3 regions of the Nonomuraea sp. B10E15 genome follow, and region 1 is predicted to be linked to each of the others. Evidence: riboswitches for the same ligand, from Rfam matches in the RefSeq annotation. Region 1 holds a riboswitch; each other region holds the start of a gene.

What was found. Region 1 has a riboswitch for thiamine pyrophosphate ahead of ABGB14_RS23325 (cytosine permease). Riboswitches for the same ligand answer to the same signal wherever they lie in the genome.
Region 2: another riboswitch for thiamine pyrophosphate. It lies ahead of thiC (phosphomethylpyrimidine synthase ThiC); the one in region 1 lies ahead of ABGB14_RS23325 (cytosine permease).
Region 3: another riboswitch for thiamine pyrophosphate. It lies ahead of thiO (glycine oxidase ThiO); the one in region 1 lies ahead of ABGB14_RS23325 (cytosine permease).

Annotation. Positions count from the first base shown of each region.
Region 1 covers NZ_JBDPMB010000008.1:75,808-82,679, forward strand. The annotation lists gene ABGB14_RS23305 (helix-turn-helix domain-containing protein) at 54-488, shown strand; gene ABGB14_RS23310 (rhodanese-like domain-containing protein) at 688-1,011, shown strand; gene ABGB14_RS23315 (peptidase inhibitor family I36 protein) at 1,731-2,174, shown strand; gene ABGB14_RS23320 (hypothetical protein) at 2,247-3,092, shown strand; TPP riboswitch at 3,422-3,534, shown strand; gene ABGB14_RS23325 (cytosine permease) at 3,525-4,859, shown strand; gene ABGB14_RS23330 (methylated-DNA--[protein]-cysteine S-methyltransferase) at 4,822-5,397, opposite strand; gene ABGB14_RS23335 (ATP-binding protein) at 5,494-6,872, shown strand, end outside.
Region 2 covers NZ_JBDPMB010000002.1:606,246-613,117, forward strand. The annotation lists gene ABGB14_RS11725 (hypothetical protein) at 1-115, opposite strand, end outside; gene ABGB14_RS11730 (cellulose binding domain-containing protein) at 230-1,267, opposite strand; gene ABGB14_RS11735 (universal stress protein) at 1,415-2,248, opposite strand; gene ABGB14_RS11740 (hypothetical protein) at 2,262-2,609, opposite strand; gene ABGB14_RS11745 (class I SAM-dependent methyltransferase) at 2,648-3,259, opposite strand; TPP riboswitch at 3,311-3,423, shown strand; gene thiC (phosphomethylpyrimidine synthase ThiC) at 3,416-5,020, shown strand; gene ABGB14_RS11755 (SDR family oxidoreductase) at 5,017-5,868, opposite strand; gene ABGB14_RS11760 (glycine betaine ABC transporter substrate-binding protein) at 5,907-6,872, opposite strand, start outside; gene ABGB14_RS11765 (ABC transporter permease) at 6,872-6,872, opposite strand, start outside.
Region 3 covers NZ_JBDPMB010000001.1:1,483,430-1,490,301, forward strand. The annotation lists gene alc (allantoicase) at 1-760, shown strand, start outside; gene pknB (Stk1 family PASTA domain-containing Ser/Thr kinase) at 818-2,737, opposite strand; gene ABGB14_RS06875 (thiazole synthase) at 3,119-3,874, opposite strand; gene thiS (sulfur carrier protein ThiS) at 3,867-4,067, opposite strand; gene thiO (glycine oxidase ThiO) at 4,064-5,200, opposite strand; TPP riboswitch at 5,190-5,306, opposite strand; gene ABGB14_RS06890 (FAD-dependent oxidoreductase) at 5,366-6,529, shown strand; gene ABGB14_RS06895 (Rv2175c family DNA-binding protein) at 6,560-6,872, shown strand, end outside.

The DNA.
Region 1 (6,872 bases):
TTATGTTGGTTCCTTGTGGTAACCGTCCACATCATCGGCCACCATGAGACTTCATGGAAGAAGGCACTTCTGCGTCACTCGGTTACTCCGCAGGCACCATGGACGACGACTACGACGCGCGCCAGTGGGACACCCGTGAGGACTGCGAGGTGCGCCAGATCCTCGATCGCATCGCCGACAAGTGGTCGCTCCTCGTCATCGCCCTGCTCGACTGCGAGAGCCTGCGTTTCACCCAGCTCCGCCGTGAGATCGACGGCGTCAGCCAGCGCATGCTGAGCGTCACGCTGCGCCAGCTCGAACGCGACGGCCTGGTCAGCCGCACGGTCCACCCCGTCGTCCCGCCCAGGGTCGACTACGCGCTGACGCCGCTCGGCCGTACGCTGCACGAGACCATCAAGTCCCTGGTCACCTGGACCGAGGCCCACCAGGAGGAGATCGCCCGCGCCCGCGCCGCGTACGACGCCCGCGTTCAGGGCCCCACTTCGTAAGACGGGCTCGGTCGTATGCCGTCGCGTTCCCCCGTCGCTCCTGCGTCGCTCCTCCTCCAGGCGACGGCACTCCCTCCCGTGTTCATGGCCTCACTTCGTGAGGCGGGCTCGGTCGCCTGATGCCGTCGCCTTCCCCCGTCGCTCCTGCGTCGCTCCTCCTCCAGGCGACGGCACTCCCTCGCCGGGAGATGATGGGGTCATGACCGTTCCTGAGATCGAGCCGGGCGGCATCCCGGCAGACGCCTACCTTCTCGACGTCCGCGAGCAGGACGAATGGCGGGCGGGCCATGCCCGTGAGGCGGTGCACATTCCGATGACCCAGATCCAGGGCCGGGTCGAGGAGGTGCCGAGCGACCGGACGGTCTACGTCGTCTGCCGGGTGGGCGGCCGGTCGCTGCAGGTGGCGGCCTGGCTCAACCAGCTCGGGCGCGACGCGGTCAACGTCGGGGGCGGCATGCAGTCGTGGGAGGCGGCCGGGCGTCCGCTGGTCAGCGAGACCGGGGAGCAACCCTTCGTGGCCTGAGCCGGACGCCCCGCCGCCGCGCACCATAGGCGCTCGGGAGCAGACCAGAAGGGCTACCCATGGCACTCCATGTGCCGGAGCGTTCTCGGCTGATGGGCCGCATGTGCTGTGAGGCCGGGCGGTTGAGGCACCCCGGGCACACATGACAAACGCGACCCCTGGTGATCGTTGGGTTTCTACGCCAGCCGATCAGGAACAGGGGCCGCGTTCGCGTGCCATCATCCCGGTCAACGTGCTCACCCGCCACCTGGAGCACGTCACCCTCGCCGGCCCACCGACCGACCTGCCGGTCCTGACCGAGGCGCTGGACACCATCCCCCGATCCGCGCAGCCGTCGAGGAGGCCGCTGCCGACTCGGCCTGCTGCCGGCGTGATCCCTACTCGCCGTGGACGTGAGGAACGCGGCACTCTCAAGGTCGTCACGGTCACGGGGGGACTGCGTTTCCGCACGCCGGGCAGGCGATGCCGGTCGAACGCCAGGTCAGGGACGGCACGACAGGAAAGTGGCGGACCGTGACCGTCTGTCCGCGACGCCACCCGCGGCCTCGCCGTTCCTTGCCTCACATGACCAAGAAACCGGACAAATATCCACTACGCCGGGGTCTGGCCCTGAAGTGGACTGTCTGCGCATAAGGCGTGGAATCTGGGCTATTTACGGCGCTGAAACGGGTCTGAAGACTGGGATCGCCTCAAAAGAGATCTCAGGGAAAGGACTTGTGATGAGAGTGGAGCGTAAGGTCGCGCTGGCTGTCACGGCGGCCACGACGGTCGCCGTTCTTTTCGCCGGGGGAACACCCGCTGCCGCAGACTCCTTCGGCAAGTGTAGTGCTGGTTGGGTTTGCTTGTACGAGAACGAGGACTTCAACCAGGATAAGGGTCTGGATGGTGATCACTGGCGCAACTTCAAGAAAAGCAAGCCCGACCTCAGGAAGTACAATTGGCTGGACGCTCACGGCTGGGACAGTGGTGACGGGATGGACAACGAGACCAGCTCGATCAAAGTCAGAAAAGGGTGGTGCTGGGTTCAGCTTTATCAGGACGTCGGATACGGCGGGGCGATGAGCGTATTCGGACGGGGGGTGGGTCAGCCTGAGGATGGCAAGCTGAAAAATGATGAGATCGGCGACAATCGGGCCAGCGCGTTTAAAATTGTTAACTGCTGAATCTCGCTGCGTATGGGGATCAAGCGAGCGTCGGCACGACGAACGAGTGCGCAAGGAAAGAATTCCTCTTTCTTGGCAGGGGCGGTCGTAGCGCTGGTCGGCGTCGGGGTCGCCGCCTGTGCGGGCGCTGCCCAGAAGCCAGGCACACCGCCGTTCCGGGCAGCCTTCGCGCTGCCCTTCGATGCCTACCGGCTCAATGATGAAGACCTTGTTACGGTCACCGCCGCACGCACCAGGCTCAGACGGGAATGCATGGCCAAGAAGGGCTTCGTCTGGACTGGGAAACAGTCGGCTGCGGATGCCCACCCGCTCCTCAGCAAAAACGCCCGCCGCTACGGCCTTGCCGACTCAGAAGCCGCCCGGCGCTACGGTTACCACGTCCCTGACACGCCGCAAGAAGCACAGGCCCAGGCGGAGGAGGCAGCATGGGCCGGCCGTGCGAGCAAGGCCGAGCAGTCCGCCCTGCTCGGCCCGGGCGGGTGCGTGGACCAGGCGGATTCTGCCCTTTGGAAAGGCGTCCGCGACCGGGACTCCGCATGGCTTGTCGACCTGGAATACGCGGCGGTCGACCAATCCGCGGCAGACCCGGCGGTGGTCATAGCCACCCGGGCATGGAGCGATTGCATGCGCGACAACGGCTTCGACTACCAGACCCCACAAGCCGCGGTGGAGGACCGGCGGTGGAACCTCAACGTACCCAAGGTCTCACCGGCGGAACGGGCCGTGGCCGCCGCTGACGTACGCTGCAAGCAAAAGACCGATCTTGTCACCACTCGCGCCGCAGCGGAATGGCGAATTCAGACGAAGATGATCGAACAGCATGCCAAGCGGTTCGAGGCCCTGCGGAAGGCGAATCAGAGTTACCTCGGCAACGCACGACACACCCTTGACCGGCGAGCGGACAGCGAAGCACGGTGAAGGCGTAATACTTCCGGCAGGAAGCCACGTACCCCGGATCAGGTCGGGTCGCCCGAGGGGATCCCCCCTCGGGCGGCTTCGCCAGGGGCCTGCCGACGGTCGCGGTCATGACCCTGTGGGCGAGAACCTTGGGGCGGCCGGCTCCGTACGAGTTGCGGATGACGTCGTCGTTCTGTACGGCTACGCCCGCTGGGAGTGGTGCTGCCATGGCGGGCGCAGCCGCCACCACGGAGCCGGCCACCCGGGTCATGTCCCCCGGGCTGGCCGAACTCGGAGGGATGAGGCATCATGGGGCCCGCGGAACTTGGACATTCCGGCTCCGCACGTACAAATCAATCCGCGGGAGCTTGAGGCAATCAGGCTGAGAGGGCGACTACGGCTGTCGCCGACCGCATGAACCTGTCCGGGTAATGCCGGCGTAGGGAGTGTGCGATGTCGCACGTCGCCGACGAAGTTCCGCTGACTCTCGACGGTCAGCCCCCCAAGACTCTGGGCGTGCTCGATCAGGGCGCGCTCTGGGCCAACCTCGGTGTCAGCCTCCTCGGCTTCTCAGGGGCGCTGCTCCTGCTCAACCCGACCGGCGACGCGCCGCTGAGCCTGGCCGCCGCGCTGGTGGCGACGGTGGTCGGCAGCCTGATCGGAACGGCCATGGTGGGCCTGTCCGCCATCCCCGGCACCCGCACCGGCCAGCCCGCGATGGTGCTGCTGCGCGGCCTGTTCGGGGCCAGGATCTCCTACGCGCCCACGGTGCTGAACATCGTGCAGATGCTCGGATGGGGCGCTTTCGAGCTGTGGGTGATCGCCAAGGCCGCCACCGCGATCTTCGACGGGGTGGCGTACCCCGTGTGGGTGGTTCTGGCGGGCGTGCTGACCACCGCGCTCACGATCTGGCCGCTCGGCGCGATCCGCCTGCTGCGGCGGTACGTCACCGTCGGCGTGATCGTGTCGATGATCTGGTTCACCTGGTACTTCCTGTCCGAGGCGCCCGCCCCCGCCGGCGGGTCGTGGACCGGGTTCGCTCCGGCCGTCGACTACGTGATCGCGCTGTCGGTGTCCTGGGTGCCGCTGGCCGCCGACTTCGCCCGGCACTCCCGCTCCGGGCGCGCCGCGTTCACCGGGATCGTCGGCGGCTACACGGTGGCCCAGGTGGCCTGCCTCGGGCTCGGCGTCTACGCCGTGGCCATCGCCGGCGCCGCCGCCGTGAACGCCGACAACACGGCCGTGTTCGACCCGTTCGTGGCCGCGCCGCTCGGAGCGGTGTTCTTCGGCATCCTGGTGTTGCGCGAGACCGACCAGTCGTTCGCGAACGTCTACTCCACCACCATGTCGCTGCAGAACCTGATGCCGCGCGTCGACCGGCGGGTCATCTCGACCGCCATCGGCGTGTTCACGGTCGTGATCGCCCTGGTCGTCGACGTCACCTCGTACGGCGCGTTCCTGGGCGTGATCGGGGCGGTGTTCGTGCCGATGTTCGCGGTGCTGGCCGTCGACTATTTCGGGTTCGGCCGCTCCGACCGCTGGAACACCGACGAGGACGCCCCCTCGCGCTGGTCGATGCTGGTGCCGTGGGCGCTCGGCTTCGCCGCCTACTGGCTCACCACCTCGACGCCCACCATCGCGGCGTGGGACGGGTTCTGGGCGTCGGCCCGCGACGCCATCGGCTTCACCAGGCAACCGTGGATGAACGGCGCGCTCGGCGCGGCGGTGGTGGCGGCCCTCGTGACCGCGCTCATCGGCGTGTTGCGGAGGCGCGCTGTTCGACGTTGAGCAGGTGCTGCTTGGCGCTCGCGCCACCCGCGTAGTCTCCGAGCGCGCCGTCCTCGCGCACCACCCGGTGGCAGGGCACGATCACGCAGACGGGATTGGAGGCCAGCGCGTTGCCGATCGCGCGCAGCGCGCGCGGCCTGCCGATGCTCTGGCCGATCTCCTCCAGCGTTGTGGTCGTGCCGTAGGGGACCGCCGTGGTCTTCTGCAGCACCGACCGGGCGAACGTGGTGGCCAGCGCCCAGTCGACCGGCGTGGCGAACGCGCGCAGCCGGCCGGAGAAATAGGCATCCAGCTCTCTGCGCACCGGGTCGAGCCGCCGCGCGTCGTTGCCGATGAACGTGCCCACATGCCGGCTGACCAGCTCGAAGACGTCGTTTTCCGCCTCGAAGCTGCAGGCCGCGATGCCCTTGCCCGTCACGGCCAGCACCAGCCTGCCCACGGCGCCGTCGTAGGTGCCGAACGCGATGTCGGGCGGCGTCTCGCCGCGGTAGGTGCTGGAGGTCACCCGCAACAGGGCATCGAGATCACCGCTCGCCATTCGCCCTCACCCTCCACACCCGCCGAGATCGCCGTGACCGCAGCGTATCGGACGGATCGCCCGACGCACCTACCAAGCCACGTGCACTATGGAGGTGTGGGGGACGAATGGGCCGGTAGTGACGACGAGATCGCACGCGCGGTGCTCGCCGGTTCGCCCAACGCCGTGGTGGTGCTCGACCGTGACCAGAGCGTGCTGGTCTGGAACGAGGCCGCCGAGCGGTTGTTCGGGTGGCCGGCCGAGGACCTGCTCGGGCGGCGGGCGCCGATCGTGCCGGGCGAGCTGACCGCCGAGCTCAACGCCGTGCTGGAGCGCGTACGCACGGGCGAGTCCGTGTCGTTGCGCACCAAACGCCTGCGCAAGGACGGCGTCCCCCTCGACCTCCGGGTGGACATCAGCGCGCTGCGCCTGGGCAACGCCGTGGCCGGATACATCTGCGTGCACCATCCGGCGCGGGCCGACGAGCTGGCCAGGCACCGCATGGCGCGCAGGGAACGTCTCGTGCGCCGGTTGACGGACGTCGTCGGCGACATCAACTCCGAGCTGGAATTGTCGGCCGTGCTCGACCGGATCTCGGCCAGCCTCACGGAGCTCACCGGCGCGGACGCGGGCGGGTTCGTGCTGATCGAGGGCGACCGGTTGCGGCTGGTCAGCACCTACCAGTTGCCCGAGGCGATCAGGGGCACCACCACCGACCTGCGTACGAGCCTGGTGGACAAGCTGTTACGCACCGGCAAGACCGTCATGCTGGAGACGAACGGGCTCGAAGAGCTGGTGTGGGCGCGGCTGGACGGCCTGCACACGATCACTCTGGGCCTGGCCGCCGTCGGCGGGCGCCCGTACGGAGCCCTCTACGCGCTCTTCGCCCGGCGTGTCCCCGGGCATCTCGAACTGGAACTGCTGGAGCTGCTCGCCGGGCATGCGGGCATCGCGGTGGGCAACGCGGTCGCCTACCAGGAGGCGGTGCGGCAGCGCGCACACGAGCGGGCCGTCTTCGACGCCAGTGCCGACGGCATCGCCGTGCTCGACGGGGCGGGCCGCGTGGTCCGCTGGAACCCGGCCGCCGCCGCGCTGACCGCGTTCTCGGCCGACGACGTCATCGGCGGGCCGCCGCCGTTCCCGCTGCCCGAGCCGGGGGAGAAGGTCACGTTCCAGCTGGAGACGGGCCGCTGGCTGGACGTGGTGAGCGCGCGGATCGAGGAGACCGGCGAGGTGGTCATCGACTTCCGCGACGTGACCGCGGCCAAGGAGCTCGAGGAGGCCAAGGACCTGTTCCTGGCCACGACCAGCCATGAGCTGCGCACTCCGATCACGATCGTGCGGGGGTTCGCCAGCACGCTGGACTCGCGCTGGGACAAGCTGAGCGACCCCGAGCGCCGTTCGGCCGTGCACACGATCGCCGAGCGGTCCAGGTCGCTCGGCCAGCTCATGGACCACCTGCTGCTGGGCTCCAGGGCGGGGGCGGACGAGCTCAA
Region 2 (6,872 bases), on a different contig from region 1:
CGTCGAGCTTGCCGAAGGCCAGCCGCATGACGAGGTTTCCCGGCGCCACCAGCGCCAGCGCGGCGGCTCCTGCGAAACCCGCGGTCAGCAGGGCCGGCCTGGCATGTGGTCTCATGGCCGACAAGCTATGGCCGGCGCGCGTGCAAGGCCTCCCCCTGGGGAGGGAGACGGCACCGGCGGCCGACGACCGCGTACGCCTCACGCCGGCCGCGATCAGCGCGGGCCAGGACTAGGAGCAGGTGGGTACGGGCGCGGTGTTGGCGCCGTTCCACGAGGCCAGGAAGCCGAACGTGGCCGAGGCGCCGGGCGCGAGCGTGCCGTTCCAGCCGACGTCGCGCACGATCACCGAGGAGCCGCTGGCGCTCAGCGTGCCGTTCCAGATCTGGTCGATCCGCTGCCCGTCGGCGAACGCCCATCGCACCTCCCACCCGTTCATGGGCGCCGTGCCGGTGTTCGTGACGGTGACCTCGCCCTGGAAGCCGCCCTGCCACTGGCCGGCGTTCCTGTACACGGCCGCGCAGCCGCCCGGAGGCGGGTCGGTGGGATCGGGGTCGGGGTCGGGGTCGGCGCCGGCCAGGGCGTCCACCAGCGCCGGATACCACGTGTCGGCCATCTTCTGGTCGCCTGCGGCGTTGGGGTGCACCCCGTCGTAGGTGTCCGTGGCCGTGCTGAACCCCGTCCACTGGTCGACGACCGTGATCGGCGACCGCTCGGTGGTGGTGGCGGCGGCCCAGGCGGGGACGGCGTTGTTGAAGGCCACGGCCCGCTGGGCGCAGTCCGCGCAGCTGGACGGATTCATCGGGATGATCTTGGCGACGAGGATCTTCATGGCGGGGTTGCTCGCCCGCATCTGGTTCACCAGCGTGGTGAACGCGCCCAGGATCGTCGCAGGAGCGATGTTGCTCCACACGTCGTTCGTGCCGAAGTGCATGAGCACGACGTCGGGCCGGGTCGCGGAGAGCCAGCCGGGCAGCTGGTTCTGGGCGGCGACGTTGGTGGCCAGGAAGCCGCCGTGGCCCTCGTTGTCGCCGTCGTGGGCGACGCCGCAACCCTGGGGCGGGAGGGTGCCGACGAAGTCGATGTCCGTGTGGCCGGCGTTCTGGAGCCTGTTCCAGAGCAGCGCCCGCCAGCAGCCGGGGGAGCCGGTGATCGAGTCGCCCAGGGGCATGATCCTGGTCGCGGCGGCGCCGGCCGGCGCGGTCGTCGCGAATAACACCGCGGCGGCCGCGGCCAGCATCGCCGCCAGCACGGCGCTGATCCTTCGCATCGTCCGCTCTCCCGTCGTCGCCTGCGCAGATGGTAGGAAGCGCCGGTCCGCGGCGGGAAGCACGTGCCCGTGCCCGCCCGGGTGACCTGCGAAGACGGATGTAACTTTCAGGCCCGCGCCACGCCGAAGGTCGCACCACGGAGGGGGTCAGGCCCGCACCACGGCGAGCGGGCAGGGGGTGTGGTGCAGCAGGGCCTGGCTGATCGAGCCGAGCAGCATGCCGGCGAGCTGCCCGTGCCCGCGCGAGCCGACCACGAGCAGGTCGGCGCCCTCGGCCGCCTCCTTCAGCACCTCGACGGGGTGGCCGTGCACGACCTCGGGCAGCACGTCCACGTCCGGGTGCCGCTCCTGGCGCTCGGCCAGCAGGTCCTGCAGCTGGTGCAGGGTGTGCTGCTCGTTCTCGGGGTCGGCGGGCAAGAAGCCGCCGGGCCGCGGCCACGCCCACGCCTGTACGACCCGCAGCCGCGCCTCGCGCAGCTCGGCCTCGGCGAAGGCGAAGTCGAGTGCCCGCAGGCCGGGAGGCGAGCCGTCGGTGCCGGCCACGATCTCGCCGCGGGGCGTCGCGGGCCGCTCTCCGACCACGACGACGTTCGTACGGGCGTGGGCGGCGACCCCGTGGGCGACGGATCCGACCAGCAGCCCGCGTACGCCGCCGATGCCGTGGCCGCCGACGACCAGCAGGTCGGCCTGTTCCGCGACCTTGATCAGCGCCGTGCGGGGGTCGCCGGGGAGCAGGGTGGTCTCGACGATGATCGCGGGGCGTTCGCGCAGCGCCCGGTCGCGTGCGGCGGCGAGCACCGAGTTCGCCTCGTCGCGCATCCACCGGGCGACCTCGGCGTAGCGGGCGGACAGCTCCTCGCACACCCACCGCGGCACCGCGTGGGCCACGGTCAGCCGGGTACGGCGCAGCGCCGCCTCGGTGGCTGCCCAGCCGGAGGCCTCCAGCCCGGCGCGCGAGCCGTCCACCCCAACAATGATCATGGCGTCTGCCCCCTCAGGAGAAGGCGTAGCACTCCACTTCGGCGCGGCGGAACGAGATGCCGTGCTCCTCGGAGTCGCGGATGCAGGCGCGCTCGGCCTCGCTGAGCTGGAGCGTGCCGCACACGGTCACGCCGGCGTACGTACGGCAGTCGAGATCGGCGTCCCTTGCGCCGATACGGAAGATCTCCTTGACCGTCGAGCGGCAACGAGCCTTGCCCGTGTCGGCGAAGCGGCACTGGGCGAGCAGCGTCCGGTACTGTTCCTTGCTCACCTCGTGCTGGTCCGTCCCGTCGCCGTGGGCGGCGGGGGCGCCGAACGTGGCCAGCAGCACGAGTCCTGCGACAGCGGCGATCTTTTTCATAGTCCCCCTGATGGGGTTGGTACCGCTGGAGAGGGCCGTCAAACCTCGCGCTTGATCGCCAGGACGCTCAGCCATGTGCGCCCGGCGGTGTTCAGGCCGTGCTCGACGGTGTCGAATCCGGCCGCGTGGAGAAGGCGCAGGAGCGCGCCGGGGTCGCGGTGGACGAACCAGCGGTGCCGGCCGGCCTGGCTCGGAACCTCCTCCCACCCTTCCGAGTCGCCCGCCGAGGTGCTCAGGCCCAGCACGCCGCCCGTACGCAGGGTCAGTGACCAGGCGCGGAGCGTGGCATCGGTCTCGGCGGCGGGCACGTGCAGGAGGGCCGCGACCGACCACAGGCCGGCGAGCGAGCCGGGGGCCACGGGCGGCCGGCGCAGGTCGCCCAGCACGGCGGGCACGCCGCGGGCCGCCGCCAGCCCGGTCATGGCGGCCGAGCGGTCCACGCCGACGACCCGCAGCCCGCGCTCGCCCAGCCAGGCGGCGTCCCTGCCCGGCCCGCATCCCAGGTCGGCGACCGTTCCGCCGGCGGGCACGGCGTCGGCGAAGCGCTGCCTGAAGGCCTGGAGGCCGGCGTCGGGCCGCTCGGTGTTCGCGGCGAAGGCGGGGGCGATGTGGTCGTAGGTGGCTGCGGTCGTTGACGTGGGATCTTCCATTTTGCGGATGATGTCATGTTTCGTTCTGGCGGGGGCGTGGGTAGGATCAACGCCGTCCAACGCGGGAGCCCGGTGCGGACCGGGCTGAGAGGACGGCTGCGAGCCGCCGACCGCCAGAACCTGCTCCGGGTAATGCCGGCGAAGGGAGTTTGCGCGATGACCGACGCGCGTGTCCCCACCTTTACCAAGATCTACGAAGGCGACCTCCGCGTGCCCAAGCGCCAGGTCAACCTCTCCGACGGCTCGTCGGTGACGCTCTACGACACCTCGGGCCCGTACACCGACCCGTACGTCGAGACCGACGTGCGGCGCGGGCTGGCGGGCCTGCGCGAGCCGTGGGTCGCCGCCCGCCGCGCGGCGGGCGAGCCGGTGACCCAGGTGGCCTGCGCCAAGCGGGGGATCGTCACCAAGGAGATGGAGTTCGTGGCCGTGCGGGAGGGCGTCACCCCCGAGTTCGTACGCCAGGAGGTCGCCGCCGGCCGGGCCATCATCCCCGCCAACGTCAACCACCCCGAGACCGAGCCGATGATCATCGGCCGCAACTTCCTCGTCAAGATCAACGCCAACATCGGCAACTCCGCCGTGACCTCCTCCATCGAGGAGGAGGTCGAGAAGATGACCTGGGCCACCCGGTGGGGCGCCGACACGATCATGGACCTGTCCACCGGGCCCGACATCCACGAGACCCGCGAGTGGATCATCCGCAACTCGCCGGTGCCGGTCGGGACCGTGCCCATCTACCAGGCGCTGGAGAAGGTCAAGGGCCGCCCGGAGGAGCTGTCGTGGGAGGTCTACCGCGACACCCTGATCGAGCAGTGCGAGCAGGGCGTCGACTACGTGACCGTGCACGCGGGGGTGCGGCTGGCGTACGTGCCGCTCACCGCCCGCCGCAAGACCGGGATCGTCTCGCGCGGGGGCTCGATCATGGCCGCCTGGTGCCTGGCGCACCACCGCGAGAGCTTCCTGTACGAGCACTTCGACGAGATGTGCGAGCTCCTGGCCCGCTACGACGTGTCGTTCTCCCTCGGTGACGGGCTGCGCCCCGGCTCGATCGCGGACGCCAACGACGAGGCCCAGTTCGCCGAGTTGCGCACGCTCGGCGAGCTGACCACGATCGCGCGGGCGCACGACGTCCAGGTGATGATCGAGGGCCCGGGGCACGTGCCCATGCACAAGATCAAGGAGAACGTCGACCTGCAGCGCGAGCTCTGCGACGACGCGCCGTTCTACACCCTCGGCCCGCTCGTCACGGACGTCGCCCCCGGATACGACCACATCACCTCGGGCATCGGCGCCGCCATGATCGGCTGGTACGGCACCGCCATGCTCTGCTACGTCACCCCCAAGGAGCACCTCGGCCTGCCGAACAGGGACGACGTCAAGACCGGCGTGATCACGTACAAGATCGCCGCCCACGCCGCGGACCTCGCCAAGGGCCACCCGGGGGCGCAGGCGTGGGACGACGCGCTCTCGGACGCGCGGTTCGAGTTCCGCTGGGAGGACCAGTTCGACCTGTCGCTCGACCCCGACACGGCACGCTCGTTCCACGACGAGACCCTGCCCGCCGCGCCGGCCAAGACCGCCCACTTCTGCTCCATGTGCGGCCCCAAGTTCTGCTCCATGCGCATCAGCCACGACGTCCGGCGCTACGCCGACGAGCACGGGCTGGACACGCAGGAGGCGATCGAGGCCGGCATGGCGGAGAAGGCGGCCGAGTTCGCCGAGCGCGGCGGCCGGGTCTACCTGCCGATCGCGGACTAACCGGGCAGCGTCTCGCCGCCGATCGGGGCCAGCACCTCGCCCGTGTAGTACGACGACATCCGGCCGGAGGCGAAGAACACGTACGAGGGGGCGATCTCGTCCGGGTCGGCGGGCCGGCCCATCGGGACGTGCCCGCCGAACGAGCCGACCTTGTCCTCCGGCAGGGTCGCCGGGATCAGCGGCGTCCAGACCGGGCCCGGCGCCACTGCGTTGATCCGGATGCCGCGATCGACCAGGTTCTGGGCCATGGAGTAGGTGAAGGCGTTGATGGCGCCCTTGGTGGCGGAATAGTCGATGAGCGTCTTGTTGCCGCGCAGGCCGTTGATCGAGGAGGTGTTGATGATCGCGCTCCCCTCGCGCAGGTGGGGGAGCGCGGCCTTCATGACGCGGAAGTAGCTGTGGATGTTGACCGCGAACGTGTGCTCCCACTGCTCGTCGGTCAGCTCCTCCAGGCCGTCGACGGGCGCCTGGTAGGCCACGTTGTTCACCAGCACGTCCAGGCCGCCCAGCTCGGCCACGGTCTGCTCGACGACGGACGCGCAGTGGTCGCGGTCGCCCAGGTCGCCGGGCAGGAGCACGCAGCGCCGTCCGGTCGCCTCCACCAGCTTGCGGGTGTGCGCGGCGTCCTCGTGCTCGCTGAGGTACGCGATCGCGACATCGGCGCCCTCCTTGGCGAAGGCCACGGCGACCGCCCGGCCGATGCCGGAGTCGCCGCCGGTGATCAGCGCCTTCTTGCCGTCCAGCAGGTCGCGGCCCACGTAGTCGCGCATCTCGTCGCGCGGCTCAGGGGCCATCTCGTCCGTACGGCCCGGGTACGGCTGGTTCTGGGCGGGTGGTGTTTGCGACATGCCCAGCGGCTGCCCGCGCACGGGCCGGGCTAACGCCCTTACCGGACGAAACCCTCGTCCCGCAGCCACTCGCGCGCCACCAGGGCGGGCACGTCGCCGTCCACGTCCACCTGGGCGTTGAGGCCGCGCATCACGTCGTCGGTCAGCTTGGCGCTGATCGGCGCGAAGATCTTCGCGATCTCGGGGTGCGCGTCGGCCAGCTCGCGCCGCATGGTCACCGCGGCGTTGTAGCTGGGGAAGAACTTCTTGTCGTCCTCGAGCAGCACCAGGTCGAGCGCCTGGACGCGGCCGTCGGTCGTGGTGACCATGCCGACGGCGCACTGGCCGCTGGCGACGGAGTTGTAGAGCACGCCCACGGACACCAGGCGCACGTTCGCTCTCGGGACCTCCTTGCCGTAGGTCATGCTGTACGCCTTGAGCATGCCGAGGAAGCCGTCGTCGCGGCCGAAGGTCTCGTGGTCGACGCAGAACGTGCGCTCGTTCACCGGGATCTTCGTGATGTCCGAGATCGTCTTCACGCCCCACTTCTGCGACGTGGCCCGGGTGACGCCCATGGCGTAGCTGTTGTTCAGCGGTGCGGGCGGCAGCCAGACGATGCCGTTCTTCCGCAGGTCGAGGTCGCGGACCGCGACGTACTGCGCCTGCGGGTCGGGCAGCGCCTCGGTCTGGCCGAGATAGGTGATCCAGCCGGTGCCGGTGTACTCCCACATCAGGTCGGCGTCGCCGCGGGTCAGGGAGGCGCGGGCGTTGACGCTGCCCTGCACGTTCGTCTGGTCGCGCACGTCGGCGCCGGCGGCGGTGAGGGCGAGCACCGCGATCTTGCCGAGCACGAGCTGCTCGGTGAACTCCTTGGACGTCACCCGTATCGGCGTGCCCTCCAGCGACGGGATGGGCTGGATGCCGGCCGGCTCGACCGGCGGCACGAACGACGACGCCGGCTGCAGCCCGCACCCGGCGGTCACCATAACGGGCACCAGGACGAGCAGCAGGGCCAGGAACGCTCT
Region 3 (6,872 bases), on a different contig from region 1:
CGAGCCCGGCCACGACTGGGCGCTCGTCCGCCTGGGCGTCCCGGGCGTCATCCGCGCCGTGGTGATCGACACCGCCTGGTTCAAGGGCAACTACCCGCCGTACGCCTCGGTAGAGGCCGCCGCCGTCCACGGCCATCCGTCCCCGGACGAGCTGCTGGCCGCCCCATGGACGGAGATCGTGCCGAAGGCCGCGCTGAAGGGCGACGCCGAACACCACTTCCAGGTCGCCGACGAGACCCGCTACACGCACGTCCGCCTGAACATCCACCCCGACGGGGGCGTCGCCCGCCTGCGCGTGCACGGCGAAGCCCGCCCCGACCTGTCCGCCTACGACGGCCTCGGCCTCGACCTGGCCGCCCTGGCGAACGGCGGCCTGGTCACCGCCTGCTCCGACGACTTCTACTCCGCCCCCAACAACGTCATCGCCCCCGGCCTGGCCCGCCACCAGGCGGAGGGCTGGGAGACCGCGCGCCGCCGGGACGAGGGCAACGACTGGCTGGTGATCCGGCTGGCCGGCCGCGGCGTCGTCAAGCTGGCCGAGATCGACACCACGAACCTGCTGTTCAACGCGCCCGGCGCGGTCGCGCTCACCGGGATCGACGGGGAGCGCGAGGTCGAGCTGCTGCCCAGGACCAGGCTCCAGCCCGACACCCCGCACCGCTTCCGGCTCCACCACCCCGGCCCGGTCACCCACGTCAGGGTCGACATCCACCCGGACGGCGGTCTGGCCAGGATCCGCCTCCACGGCCACCTGTCCTGACCGTGCCCGGCGCGTGCAGGCGGGCAGGGGTGCGGGCCGGGCCGGCGGGACCGGCGCTCACTGCCAGAGGTAGACCGTGCTCCCCGACGGGCGTTCGCTGTTGGGCAGCGGGCGCTGGTATTTCACCACGCCGGCGTTGACCAGCCGCTGCACCCGCACCTGGAAGCCCAGGGCCTGTAACTCGGACCTGGCGTCCCTGAGCTCCTTGCCGAGCACCCCTGGCACCACGCGGAGATGCCGGTCGTCGCGGCCCTCGCCGTCGCGGTCGCCGAACCAGTCCCAGAAGTCCGTCTGGCACCGCGCCACCGTGATCATGACCTGGGCGCCCTTGTCGACCTCCGTCTTCGCCTTGGGCTCCTGGGCGATGACCGTGCACGGCTCGGCGTCGTCGTCGACCTCGTTGACCTGCACCTGGAAACCCTGGCCGCTGAGATGGCCGGCGGCCTCGTCCTTCGGCATGCCGCCCACGTCGGGCATGACCAGCCCGGCGCTGACGAAGATGTCGACCTTGGTGCCTTCCTTCACCTTCTCGCCGACCTGCGGCGAGGTGCGGATCACCTTGTCGCGCTCGACCTCCTGGTTGGCCAGGCGTTTGACCGAGTCGACGGTCAGCCCCGCGTCGGCGAGGGCCACGCGGGCGTCGTTGCCGGTCATCCCGGCCACGTTGGGCACGATGACGCGCTTGGGACCGAGCGAGGGCACCAGCGTGATCGTGTCGCCGTTGTCGAGCTCGGTCTTGGCCACCGGGTCGGTGCGCAGGACCAGGCCGGCGGCCACCTTCTCGTCGTGCCTGCCGTCGGCCTTGCGGACCACGAGGCCGAGCGCGGCGGCGTTCTTCTCCGCGATCGCCATGTCCTTCCCGACCAGGTCGGGGACGATGACGGGGTCGGACTGCGAGAAGTACCAGCCGGTCAGCCCCACCGCGACCGCCATCACGGCGGCCAGCGTCACCAGGAACCAGTTGGGCCGGAACGCGCGCCGTTGCGGCACCTCCGCCCGCGGCTGGATCAGCGTGTGCGCGGGAGCGGCCTGCGGGCGCGACCGCGCGGCGGAGCCGGCGCCCTGCTGGTGGGCGCCCTGCTGGTGGACGCGCGGCGGCACGGGGCCGCTCACGGGCTGGCCGGTCATCCGCGGCAACATGCGGTGCGCGTCGACGGCGGCCACCAGCATCGCGGTGGCGTCCGCGGGACGGTCGCCCGGCTCGCGGGCCGTCGCGTGCGCCACCAGCGTGTCGATCAGCGGCGGCACGTCGTGGACGAACGACGACGGCGCCGGCACGGTGTCATGGACGTGCCGGTAGGCCACCGACATCGGCGTCTCGCCGTCATACGGCTGCTGCCCGGTCACCAGCTCGAACAGCATGATGCCGGCCGCGTAGACGTCGCTGCGCACGTCGGCGCCGCCCGTGGTGACCTGCTCGGGCGACATGTAGCCGATCGTGCCGATCATCACGCCGGTGCGGGTCTGGTTGGTCGCCTCGATGGCCCTGGCCAGGCCGAAGTCGACGACCTTGACCCGGCCGTCGTCGGTCATGAGGACGTTCTCCGGCTTCACGTCGCGGTGGACCAGGCCCGCCTGGTGGGCCGCGCCGAGCGCGGCCAGGACCGGGATCATGATCTCGAGCGCCTCGCGGGCCGGCAGCCGGCCGCGGTCGCGCAGGATGTCGCGCAGCGTGCGGCCTGGCACGTATTCCATCGACAGGTAGACCACGTCGGTGTCGGTGCCCTGGTCGAAAACGTGCACTATGTTGGGGTGGGAGAGACTGGCCACCGACTTGGCCTCGCCGATGAACCTCCGGACGAACGCCGGGTCCTCGGCGAGTGAGCGGTGCATGACCTTCAGCGCGACCGTCCGGTCGAGCCGGATGTCCAGCGCGAGGTAGACGGTCGCCATACCGCCCCGGGCGATCCGGCTCTCAATGCGATAGCGCCCATCGAGGAGCCGCCCGACCAGGGGGTCCGCAGTCGTCGTGTCCACCCCGCTGAGTTTACGGGCGTTTTGCCACTGACAGGGCCCGGCCGCCCGAAACCGATGCGGAGACGTTCTCGTTCGTACGCCCTTCGTCCCGGGGAAGCGGACACAGCCTCACCGGCGTCACGCCCTTACCGGTCGGCCGCGCGCCCCGCGTCGCCGGGCTCCGGACCGAGGCAGGAGACCCGGAGGCGGACCATCCCTTCACCCGCGGCAGTCCGGGCGTGTCGTCCGGGCGGCCGCTCCCCCTACGAGGGCCGGCCGGATGCGCCGGTCACCGGGGCCGTGCCCGTACGTTCCCCGCGCGGTGATACCGCGCGGGGGGCGCCCCGGCGACCGTCGACGTCGCCCGCGCGAGCGGTCGCGAGCCCTCGCCGGGAAGAGGGGTCACGGGGTCATCGGGGAGGAGGCTTCGGCGTAGCGGCGGCGGGGGATGCGCCCCGCCTGGCGGGCCAGGCGCCCGGCCGTCACGGCCTCCCGCATGGCCGTGGCCATGAGGTCGGGCCGCTGTGCCCGGGTGACCGCCGTGGCCAGCAGGACGGCGTCGCAGCCCAGCTCCATCGCCAGGGCCGCGTCGCTGGCCGTGCCGATGCCCGCGTCGAGGATGACCGGCACGGACGCGGCCTCCACGATCAGCTCGATGTTGTGCGGGTTGCGGATGCCCAGCCCGGAGCCGATCGGCGCGCCCAGCGGCATGACGGCCGCGCAGCCCGCCTGCTCCAGGCGCCGCGCCAGCGCCGGGTCGTCGCCGATGTACGGCAGCACCACGAACCCGTCGGCCACCAGCCGCTCGGCCGCGTCGAACGTCTCGATGGGGTCGGGCAGCAGCGTGCGCTCGTCGGCGATGACCTCCAGCTTGACCCAGGGCGTGCCGAGCGCCTCCCTGGCCAGCCGCGCCGTCAGCACGGCCTCGCCCGCGGTGAAGCAGCCCGCGGTGTTGGGGAGCACCTTGATGTCCCGCCTGCGCAGCACGTCGAGGACGGAACCGCGGGCCTCCGGGTCGAGCCGCCGCATGGCGACCGTGGTCATCTCGGTGCCGGACGCGACCAGCGCCTGGTCGAGCACCTCGAGCGACGGGGCGCCGCCGGTGCCCATGACGAGCCGGGACGAGAACTTCTCCCCGGCGATGATCAGGTCATCCACCTTGCACCGCCGTCAGAACCTCCACGCGGTCGCTGTCGCTGAGCGCCGTCGTCTCCCAGGCGCTGCGCGTGACCACCTCGTCGTTCACGGCCACGGCCACTCCGGTGGTGGCCGCGGTCAACGTGCTCACGGCCTGCGCCACGGTCGTGCCGTCGATCACCTCGTGCGCGGTCCCATTGATCATCACAATCATGAAATCTCCTGAAACCTTTCCGGCGAGCACAGCGCCGCCAGCTCGCCTTCTTCGCCCAGCAGGATGGCCGTCGTCAACGGGGCCAGCAGCACGCCGCCCCGATGGTGCCCGGTGGCCAGCGTGAGCCCGGGCGTGCCGCTCGGGCCGATGACGGGCAGGTTGTCCGGCGTGCCCGGCCGCAGCCCGGCCACCACGTCGGCCACCTCCAGCTCGGTGACGCCCGGAACCAGCTCCCTGGCGTCACGCAGCAGCTCGTAGAGCCCGCCGGCCGTCACCCTGGTGTCGAACCCCATCTCCTCCTGGGTCGCGCCGACGACCAGCTCGCCGTCGCCCCTGGGGACCAGGTAGACGGACGAGCCGTGCACGGTGCCGCGTACGCACCGGCCGAGCAGGGGCTGGGCGGAGCGCAACCGCATGATCTGCCCCTTGACCGGCCGCACCGGCACCCCGGCGAGCCCGGCGCTCCACGCCCCGGCCGCCAGGATCACCCGCTCGGCCCGCAACTGCCGCGGCACGCCGCCATCGGCCACGGCGGGGGCCGGGACGTCCGGTGGCGCGAGGCGAACCCCTGTGACCCTGCCGCCGTCACGCAGGAGCTCGCTCACGCGCGCCCGCACCAGCGGGACGCGCAGCCGGTCGAGGGCGGCGAGCAGGGCCGCCGTCACGCGGCGCGGATCGACCCAGGCGTCGCCGGGAGCCAGCAGGCCGCCGCGCACGGAGGGGGCCAGCATGGGCTCAAGGCGCCGGCACTCGCGCCCCGTCAGCCGCTCGACCGGCAGCTCCAGCTTCTCCATGAACGCGGCCAGCTCGTCCAGCGCCGCCAGGTCGTCGGCGCCGAACGCGACGTCCAGCGTGCCGTTCGTACGGAAGTCGAGTGCGGCCGGCCCGGAGAGCCCGGCGTCCGCGGCCAGCTCGGCGGCGAAGGACGGCCAGCGGCGCAGCGCCGCCATCCCCAGCCGCAGCAGCGGCGCCTCGGTGTAGGTCACCTCGCTGACCGGAGCCAGCATCCCCGCGGCCGCGTGCGACGCGCCCGAGGCGGGAGCCGGGTCGGCCACGGTGACCGGCCGGCCGGAGCGGGCCAGCCGCCAGGCGGCCGACAGCCCGACGATCCCGCCGCCTACGATCACGTCCACATGCGCTCCCTTCGCCGGCATGACCCGGATCAGGTGTCTTGCGGTCGAAGGCCCGGTCAAGCCTTCCTCTCAGCCCGGTCACGGCCGGACTCCCGCGCGTCTTTCCCTCACCAGCCTACGGCCTCGGTGTCACGCCCGGACACCGCCCCCGTTATGGTCATCAGCGTGAACCACGTCGTCGTCGTCGGAGCAGGACTGGCCGGTCTGCGCACCGTGGAGGCGCTGCGCTCGAAGGGCTTCACCGGGCGCGTCACCATGGTCGGCAGGGAACGCCATCGCCCCTACGACCGCCCGCCCCTGTCCAAGGCCGTGCTGTCGGGAGAGGCCGACGACAGCTACGTCGGCGCCGACCTGGCCGCGCTCGGCGTCGAGTTCTGGCCCGGCGTCAGCGCCAAGTCGCTGCGCGCGGGGGTCGTGGAGACGACCGAGGGCGAGCTGGGCTACGACGGCCTGGTCATCGCGACCGGAGCCGACCCGATCAGGCTTCCCGGCGACGGTCCCCAGCACGTGCTGCGCACCCTCGACGACGCCCACGAGCTCAGGGCCATGCTCGTCCCCGGCGCCCGCGTCGCGATCATCGGCGCCGGCTGGATCGGCGCCGAGGTCGCCACCGCCGCACGCCGGGCCGGGTGCGCGGTGACGGTGATCGAGGCCGGCCCCGCGCCGCTCGCCACCGCCGTCGGCGCCGAGATCGGCGCGCGCACCGAGCCCTGGTATTCCGGCATCGACCTGCGGCTCGGCGCCATGGTCGACTCCGTGGACGAGGGCGGCGTGCGGTTGGTGGGCGGTGCGTTCGTCGACGCCCACGTGGTCGTCACCGGCATCGGCGTGCGTCCCGCCGTCGAGTGGCTCGCCGACGCCGACATCGACCTGCACAACGGCGTCGTCACCGACGAGCATCTGCGCGCTTCGTTGCCCGGCGTCGTCGCCGTCGGCGACTGCGCCGCCTGGTGGTCGCGCCGCTGGCAGACCCGGCTCCGCGTCGAACACTGGGACTCCGCGCTCAACGCGCCCGAGGTCGCCGCCGCGACGCTGCTCGGCGAGGAGGCCGTCTACGATCCCGTGCCCTACTTCTGGTCGGAGCAGTTCGGGCACATGGTGCAGTACGCCGGCCACCACCCCGCCGGCGAACGCCTCCTCTACCGCGGTGACACGGAGGGTAAATGGTCGGCCGTCTGGCTCACCGCCGACGACGCCCTCGCCGCCGTGCTCGCCGTCGACCGGCCGCGAGACCTCGTACAGGGCCGCAGAGTCATCGCCTCGGGCCAACGCCTCGATGCCAAACGCCTGGTAGATCCCGAAGTGTCCCTACGAGATTGTGTTGTTTGAGCAAGCGCGCCATGTGGTAGTTGTGGTTTCGTGACACTTTCTGTTGCACAGATCGACCGGGAGACCGAGCAGCTCGTCGACGAGTGGCTCACTCTCCCTGAAGTGGCCTCACGCCTCGACCTTCCGCTGGGGCGGGCCAAGCAACTCCTCAAGGACCACAAGCTGCTCGGCGTACGCAGGGGCAGCGGCGGGCCTCAGGTGCCCGCGGTGTTCCTCGACGGAAAAGACGTGATGAAGGGCCTGCCCGGCACGCTGACCGTGTTGCAGGACGCCGGCTACGACGACGTCGAGTCGCTGCGCTGGCTCTTCACCCCGGACGAGTCCCTGCCCGGATCGCCCATCG